Regions from separate parts of the Comamonas sp. Z3 genome, predicted to be linked through region 1. Evidence: predicted binding sites of a transcription regulator. Region 1 holds the regulator's gene; the other holds the start of a gene.
What was found. The regulator LexA, encoded in region 1, represses DNA repair genes until DNA is damaged. The targets are predictions, from matches to a motif close to ACTGTATNNNNATACAGT.
Positions count from the first base shown of each region.

Region 2: the regulator LexA is predicted to act here: its motif matches at 2,547-2,564, upstream of imuA (translesion DNA synthesis-associated protein ImuA).

Region 1 is NZ_VOQU01000007.1:253,540-257,749, reverse strand. Features, by position in the region: gene FSY59_RS20910 (universal stress protein) at 1-432, opposite strand, end outside; gene FSY59_RS20905 (hypothetical protein) at 566-811, opposite strand; gene FSY59_RS20900 (hypothetical protein) at 1,238-1,648, opposite strand; gene lexA (transcriptional repressor LexA) at 1,826-2,497, opposite strand; gene FSY59_RS20890 (asparaginase) at 2,580-3,563, shown strand; gene adk (adenylate kinase) at 3,838-4,210, opposite strand, start outside.
Region 2 is NZ_VOQU01000005.1:162,535-166,744, forward strand. Features, by position in the region: gene FSY59_RS16065 (DUF3806 domain-containing protein) at 1-78, shown strand, start outside; gene FSY59_RS16070 (3-oxoacid CoA-transferase subunit B) at 109-747, shown strand; gene FSY59_RS16075 (HD-GYP domain-containing protein) at 945-2,297, shown strand; gene imuA (translesion DNA synthesis-associated protein ImuA) at 2,632-3,504, shown strand; gene FSY59_RS16085 (hypothetical protein) at 3,506-4,210, shown strand, end outside.

The DNA of each region.
Region 1 (4,210 bases):
CACCAGCACCGGGACATGGCTGTGCGTCAGAACGCGCTGGGTTTCGCTGCCCAGCAAGATTCCGCCTATGCCTTTGCGGCCATGGGAGGCCATGCAGATCAGGTCGCATTGCAGTTCCTGGGCCTGCTGAACAATGGCTTGGTAAACAGAAGCGTGAGTGACTCGCACGAAGTTGCAGGGCACGCCTTCAGGCCTGGCGATCTGGTCGACAAACTGCAGGGCCGCATCGGCATCGCTGTTGGCACTGCGCTCGAATTCCGCACTGTTATAGGTCAGCAGGGCATCCGCGCCATAGATGATGGCGCGGTAATCGGGCATGACATACAGGCCGGTCACCTTGGCGCCTTGCTCACGCGCCAGCAGAACGCCTGCGCGCACGGCTGCCTCGGACAGTTTGGTGCCATCGGTGGGAATGAGCAGGTGCTTGAACATGTTCAATCTCCTGATACCGGAAGATGTCCCGGAATGCCAATTTATTCCAATATTTCAGGCTGCGCAATGTTCAGAACCTTGTCTGGAGCAGGGCGATGAACGCAGGGGAATTCTGCCCAGGCCAAGACATGGCTTATTCCTCCGGTGAAGCCGGAACGCGATTGAGGATCTCGCCAGTGGCTTCCATCTCGAACTGCTGGGGATTGAGCCAGTTGACCTTCTGGTGATCGGAGGTTTCGAAGTAAATGGCAGACGGGCGTATGGAGACGCCATGCGGCATGTCGACTTCGTCAAAACTCTGATAGACCAGAATCAGACGCAGGTTGCCGTTGGCGTCCTTGGCCTGTATGTGCTGCAAGAGCTTGCGGTAGGCACTCATAGGACGCCCTCGTTGACATGTGTGTATGAATGTTTCCACTGTCGAGAAGGTGCCGCAATACCCTGATCCGGGTACTGCGATCGCGGATATTCGCGCCTGACAAGGAGTTTTGTCGCTTGCGGGCTGCTGCAAAAGGCGTTTCTGCAGGCAGGAGCAGCCTGAACGTCCGGCAAGAAATTTACATGGCGATCCAGATCGTTTGGCGCCGACGAAATGAAGTTTTTCGTCGCGGTACTGGCGGCAGTGGCATCTCGCGCCATCTGTCGATCAACGGGGCAGAAACTTCAGAGAGCGCCTGCGGCCCACAGCGAGTCAGCGAGTCAGCCAGTCAGGCGGGCATATGGAAGCCTTGCTGCATCAGTTGCAGGTCTGTCGCGACTCGCGCTTGCGCTGCATGAGCGCAGTGAGCCCAAGCTCGTCGTGCTTTCAGGCCTGCCGGGCTGCCTGCTCATTGAGAACCATGCGTTCCAACGCTGCGCAGACATCGGCCATGCGCCCGGAGATCAGCAGGCATTCGGGTTGCTTGCGTGGTTCACGCTGAACGATTTTGAGCAGCCGTGCAGAGGGGGGCTGCACCGCCTCGGCGGTGATGGGCGAGGTGGTGACCAAGGTCCGAGGATGAAGCACGCGGCTGCCAAGGCGGCTGCGGCCGCGATTGGCGCGCATGACCGGAATGCTGATCTGCGCCGCCTTGGGGCGATGGGCCTTGCAGGAGGCAGTCTCTGTGGCGGCCGCGCTTGCTTCGCCGGAATGGAAGTCCGGGGTGAGAGGATGCAAGGACGACAGGCTTTTCAGTGTCCGGCGAGTCAAAGACTGCAGTGATGTGGCGAATCCCATTTGACAACTCCTCTTGATGACCTTGCGGCATGGATAAGGGCAGGATTGCGTGCTTCAGGCAAAGCTCCGCCCAGGGCGAGGCTAGGCAGCCTCGCGCCTACCACCTGGGCTCGAGAGGGAAACAGGCTTGAGGCACCTCCTGTACGCAGACGGAGATGTCGGCAGGCCGCCTGGCCGCTACATGAACATGCTGTTGCGGATCAGGCCTACGGCCAGGCCTTCGATGGCGAATGGCTCTTCAGGCGAGACGTGAATGATCTTGTAGTCGGGGTTTTCGGGCAGCAGCTCGATGCCCTGCGGCGTACGCTTGAAGCGCTTGACGGTCACGTCATCACCGAGACGGGCCACCACAATCTGGCCGTTGCGCGCTTCATGCGTGGCCTGTACCGCCAGCAGGTCGCCGTCCATGATGCCGGCATCACGCATGGACATGCCGCGCACCTTGAGCAGGTAGTCGGGCTTGGCGGCAAACAGGCTGGGCTCGACCGAATAGCTTTGATCGATATGTTCCTGGGCCAGAATAGGCGAGCCGGCCGCGACGCGGCCGACCAGGGGCAGCACCAGCGGAGCCAGGGCCGTGAGCGGCAGCGCAAAGCTGGCACCGCGTGCCGCATTGATGGTGCGCACGGTGTCGGCGCGCAGGCGAATGCCGCGCGATGTGCCGCTGACCAGATCGATGACGCCCTTGCGGGCCAGTGCCTGCAAATGCTCTTCTGCAGCATTGGCCGACTTGAAGCCGAAGGTGCTGGCAATCTCGGCCCGGGTAGGGGGCGCACCCGTGCGAGCGATGGTGGACTGGATGAGGTCCAGAATCTGCTGCTGGCGGGGAGTGAGCTTGGGGTGGTCCATGGGCATTCCTTGATCGATCGATGATGAATACTGTGTGTTCATCCAGTACCTGTATTTTTAATCAGTTTAAAGAGGACTGCAAGTGGAACGTGACAAAAAAATCGTCATCCTGGGCACGGGCGGCACGATTGCCGGTGTCGCCGAGCAGGCTGGCACCAGCGTGGGCTACCGCGCGGCCCAGCTGGGCGTGGCTCAGCTGCTGCAGGCCGTGCCGGACCTGGAGCGCGTTGCTGCCGCGTCGCTGCAGGCGGAGCAGCTGGCTCAGCTGGACAGCAAGGATATGGATCACGCCACCTGGCATGCGCTCGCGCTGCGCTGTGCCGAGCTGCTCGCGCGTGATGATGTGAGCGGCATCGTGATCACCCACGGCACCGACACCCTGGAGGAAACCGCCTGGTTTCTGCAGTGTGTTCTGTGCCCGGCAAAGCCCGTGGTGCTGACCTGTGCCATGCGCCCGGCCACAGCCATCTCGGCCGACGGCCCTGGCAATCTGCGTGATGCCGTGGCCTGTGCGGCCGATGCACAGGCCGCTGGCCGGGGCGTGCTGGCGGTGGTGGCGGGCAGGGTGTTCAGCGCACGCCAGGTGCGCAAGGTGCATCCTTACCGTGTGGATGCCTTTGACGGAAGCGGCGCGGGTCCGCAGGGCTGGGTGGAAGAGGGGCGACTGCGCTGGGCAACGGGTGGGCTGCCGAGGGCTGCCGCGGCTGGCTCGTCTGCAATCGCTTTACCGCCCGCAGGTCAATGGCCCCAGGTGGAGCTGCTGCACAGCCATGCGGGCTGCAACAGTGCCGTGGCGCTGGCGGTGATGCAGGCCTGGCATGCGGCGTGCGTGCGTGGCGTGGTGGTGGTGGGCACGGGCAACGGCACGGTCCATCAGGCATTGGGGCCAGCCCTGGACTGGGCGCAGGCGCAGGGCATGGTTTTGCGCATCACGACCCGGTGCGAGGAGGGGCAGGTGGTGCAGGCTCAGGGTGCACCGGATGACCGTGCGGGCAGCCTGCCGGCGGCCAAGGCCAGAATCAGCCTGATGCTGGAGTTGATGGGCTGGCCTCGCGCATTGGGTTGATGCTCTTATTCTGAGAGCTTCTATCCTTCGTGATACCTGGAATCTTGGATGTTTTTTGCCTAAGAATCAATGAATATGAGCGTAGATAGCTATGAATATTGATGGCAGCAACTCCACCACGGTGCAGTTTGCCCGCATCGGATGGATTCCGGCCGAACGGCAGGGGCCTTGAGGCTCGAGAACAAAAAAGGCCGGTGAAGACACCGGCCTTTTTGCCCAGAGATGCCCGACCGCCAAAAGTCGGCAAGGCTCCATGAGCGAGTGATCAGGGCGATCAGGAAGCCAGGGCGGCCAGAGCGCGCTCGGTGATTTCTTCCACGCTACCTGTGCCGCTGATGGCACGGTACTTGGGGGCCGCTGCTGCGTCGGCCTTGGCCCAGTTGCTGTAGTAGTCCACCAGAGGACGGGTCTGGTTGCTGTAGACGTCCAGGCGCTTCTTGACGGTTTCTTCTTTGTCGTCTTCGCGCTGCACCAGGTCTTCACCGGTCACATCGTCCTTGCCTTCCACCTTGGGAGGGTTGAACTTGACGTGGTAGGTGCGGCCCGAGGCGGGGTGGCTGCGGCGGCCGCTCATGCGTTCGATGATGGCGTCGAAGGGCACATCGATTTCCAGCACATAGTCCAGCTTCACGCCGGCGGCCTTCATG
Region 2 (4,210 bases), on a different contig from region 1:
AGCGTCGATCTGCTGCACTTGCTCGATGGTGTGATTTCGCACCTGCAGGCCATGATCGACTCCGGCGACTACCAATAACGTCAATCAAGATTTATTCAGGAGGCTCTTATGCCCTGGACCCAAGACCAGATGGCCGCGCGCGCGGCCAAAGAACTCGAAGACGGTTTCTACGTCAACCTCGGTATCGGCATTCCCACACTGGTGGCCAATCACACGGGTGACAAGGAAGTGTGGCTGCAGTCCGAGAACGGCATGCTGGGCATCGGCCCCTTCCCGACCGAAGACCAGGTCGATGCCGACCTGATCAACGCCGGCAAGCAGACCGTGACCACGCTTCCCGGCTCGGCCATCTTCGGCTCCGACCAGTCGTTTGCCATGATCCGCGGCGGCAAGATCAATCTGTCCATTCTGGGTGCCATGCAGGTGTCCGAAAAAGGCGATCTGGCCAACTGGATGATTCCCGGCAAGATGGTCAAGGGCATGGGCGGAGCCATGGACCTGGTGGCGGGCGTCAAGCGCGTCATCGTGCTCATGGAACATGTGGCCAAGAAAAAGGACGGTACGACCGACCTGAAGATTCTGCCCAGCTGCACCCTGCCGCTGACGGGTCTCGGCGTAGTGGATCGCATCATCACCGATCTGGGTGTGATGGACGTGACACCCGAGGGCCTGAAGCTGGTGGAGCTGGCCGAGGGCGTGAGCTTTGACGAGATCCAGTCCAAGACCGGTGTGACGCTGCTGAAATAAGCGGCGCTGCGCTCCCGGGCAAGAACCGCTGCGGCGGTTCTTTTTTTATGCCTTTTCTGCGGGATCAGCAGAATTAATAGCTGCCGGAGTCGATAGGACAAGCGATGTAAGCGGTTTTTTGCTTTAATTGTGGCCCACAAATTATTGCAATCTGCAACAATCGAGTTTGATTGAGCAGACAGAAAAAGAGCGCTTTGATGAGTGAGAACGCTGGTGCGCAGGGGCACGAGACCGATGTACATTTTTTGCGCGCAGTCACCGATATGGCCGAGCATACGGAGGTCATGACAGGCGATGCAATCTATACCGACAAGGGCATGAAATTGGTGGACAAAGGCACACGTGTTGACAGTCGTCTCTATGACCGTCTGGTCATGCACAAGCTGCGTGACCCGATCGATGCCAACCTGGTCACGGGCGACCTGGTCGACGTGGCATCCCTGGTCGCTCTGGCGCGCCAGCAATGCGAGCAGGTCGATCTGCTGCATCGCATGGTGGCGTCCATCGGCGATGTCGAGCGTCTGCTGGCACCGCTCAAGAGCTTGCTGCTGCCCCAGGCCATTGCCTTCAAGCTCACCGTCATGCGCGAGCAGCGCACCGACCTCTACCAGCACAGCCTGCAGATGACTCTGGTGGCGATCTTTCTGGCGCTCAAGAACGGCTGGACCGAGCGCGAATGCGTGCCGCTGGCCACGGCCGCGCTGCTGCACGATGTAGGCATGCTCTATATGGACCCGGTCTGGACCGACCCGGACCACCGCTTGAGCGGCGAGGAACGCAAGCATCTGGTCGCGCATTCCGTCACCGCCATGCTGGTGGTGCGCAGCACAGAACTGTATTCGCGCGCCGTGGAAATCGCCGTGCTCGAGCACCATGAGCGCATGGATGGTTCCGGCTATCCGCGCGGCATCAAGGGCAACGCCATTTCGCCCATGGGGCAGGTGCTGCTGCTGGCCGAGGTGGTCTCGGCCTTCTTCGAGAAATTCACGGACATGCCGGGCCAGCGCCTGTCGCTCATGCTGCGCATGAACCACAAGAGCTATCCGGCCGATCTGGTGCACCTGATTTTGCCGCTGCTCTACGACGAAATCAGTCCCGGCAAGCCGCTAGCGCCGCTGCAGGCCGAGTTCTCGCACAGCATCGCGGCACTGGAGGCCGCGCTGCGCAAATGGAGCGAGCTCAGGCGCGAGTTTCCCGAACATTGGCAGCAAATGCCCGATGCGCAGGCGGCGGTGCTCGTGGAGACCAGTCTTGCACAACTGCAGAAACAGCTGGCCGAAGCCGGCTCCCACCCCAGCCAGCAGCTGGATGTGTTGAGATTCTTCAAGGATGATGCGATGGGCATGAGCGAGCTGGCCCTGGTCAACCGCGAGGCCTTGTGGCAGTTGCAGGCCATCATGAACGACTGCCTGCGCCGCTGGCCCACGCTGGGGCAGGGCGGCTCCACGCTGGAGGTCGCCGTGGCCGAATGGTGCGAGGCCTGTGCCCAGCTGATGCCACAGGCTGGTCGCAATTCTGTCCTGAATGCCGACAGGCCGTCGCTGAACTGACACGATTGACTCAGAGTTTCGCCTGGGGACGGCTGTCCTCAAGTTTGATAGCTGCAGGCGCTTGATGAACGGGCGCTACACGAGTATTTCTTCAAGATTTTTTTGATCACGCCGCAGTGCGGCGTGCTTTGCCGCGTCTGCTTGTGACCTTCTGAAAAGTATTGTTGATAGCGCGTGACGCCTGATCAACAAGGGTAGGCTGCATCTGCTACTGGCCTTAGGGCCTTGTTTTGCGCGGAAATTCTGATGACTGTATATTTGTACAGTAATTGAGAATATTCCTATGCACACCCAGTCCTTGACGTCCTTGGCCCGCCCTGGCTCACTGCCAGGCATGACGGAGTCTGTCCGGAAGCAGGCTGGTACAGGGCAGGCCGCACGGCGGGGTCTGCAAGCTGCGGGCCACCCGCATTTGTCCGCCATACAGATTCCCGGTGTCTGGCGCGGCACGGACTGGCAGCTGGATGCCTCGCGGAATGTCTGGCCCAGTGGCCATGCAGCGCTGGACTGCGAGCTGCCCGGTGGTGGCTGGCCCGGCAACGCCTTGATTCAGCTGCAGCAACCCGCGCACTGTCATGCGGAGTGGGCCTTGCTGTTGCCTGCGCTGTCCGCAAGAGTGCAGCAGCATGCGGCTTCTCGCGGGGATACGCGGATGGGGCAACTGGTGCTGGTGGCTCCGCCCTATCTGCCCTTCGCCCCGGCCTTGCAGGCCGCCGGCATTGACGCAAAGCGGCTGTGCGCGGTGCAGCCGGGGCGCAGTGCCCAGGATCTGGCCTGGGCCTGCGAGCAGGCGCTGCATTGCCGGGATGTGCTGGCGGTGCTGGCCTGGTTGCCTGAACTTCCCACGTCCACGCTGCGCCGCTTGCAGCTGGCTGCCGCTTCGCTGGGGCGGCCTCTGTGGCTATGGCAGGAGTCGCAGGCCGAGCCATGCAGCTCTCCTGCTGCATTGCGGCTGAGACTGGAGAGAGTCACGACAGTCTCCGCTGCCCAGCAGGCACCGGGTTTGCAGATACAGATACTGAAGCGCCGTGGACCTTTGCTGGAGCGCCCCATACAGCTCCCGCTTTCGCAGTGGGCCTGGCAGCCCGTGCTGCAGGCACAGGCACAAAGACATGCGCGCCAGAGCGAGGAGGCTGCCATGCTCATGCAAGGGCGCATGACAGCCGCCGCTCCTGCAACGGTCTCGCCTTGGATGACGGAGGCATGAGATGGGCAGTGCAGAGCACTGGATGGCCTGGCCTCTGGCCTGCCTGAGCGAGTCAAGCCCGGTGCCCGAGAGTGCCTGCTGGTGGGCGCTGGAGTTTTCGCCGCGTGTGGCCTTGCTCGAAGACGCCTTGCTCATGGAGACCAGCATGGTGCAGCGTCTTTGGGGCGGGGCCGAGGTCTTGCTGGCGCGGCTGGACAGTGCTTTTGCGCAAGCCCGCCAGGCCGCTGCGACAGGCCTGCCGGAGTCCGCAGTCGCCAAGCCGCTGTGCGGACGGGGCCGCACGGCCTGGCAGGCGTTGGCACGGCTGCGGCTGCAGCAGGGCCGGCCTTGCGGCTCCGTCTCTGCTCCTTTGGCAGTGCCTGAGTCATCGCCGCATGCCGATGCGCTGCCGCTATGGACGCTGAGCGCCCTGGAGCAGCACAGCGCCGTGCTGCTGCGCCTGGGCTGCCGGTGCTGGGGCGATGTGCGCGCACTGCCGCGCGCGGGGCTGTCGCGCCGCATTGGAGCCAAGGCTTTGCGTGCGCTCGACGAGGCCTATGGTCTGCTGCCCCAGCCGCTTGACTGGCTGCAACTGCCTCAGCAATTCGAGCTGCGCCACGATCTGGGTTATCCGGCCCACCATGCCGATGCCGTGCTCCATGCCGCGCAGCCGCTGTTGCGAGCGCTGCAGTCCTGGCTGCAGGCCCGTCACCATGCGGTGCTGGCG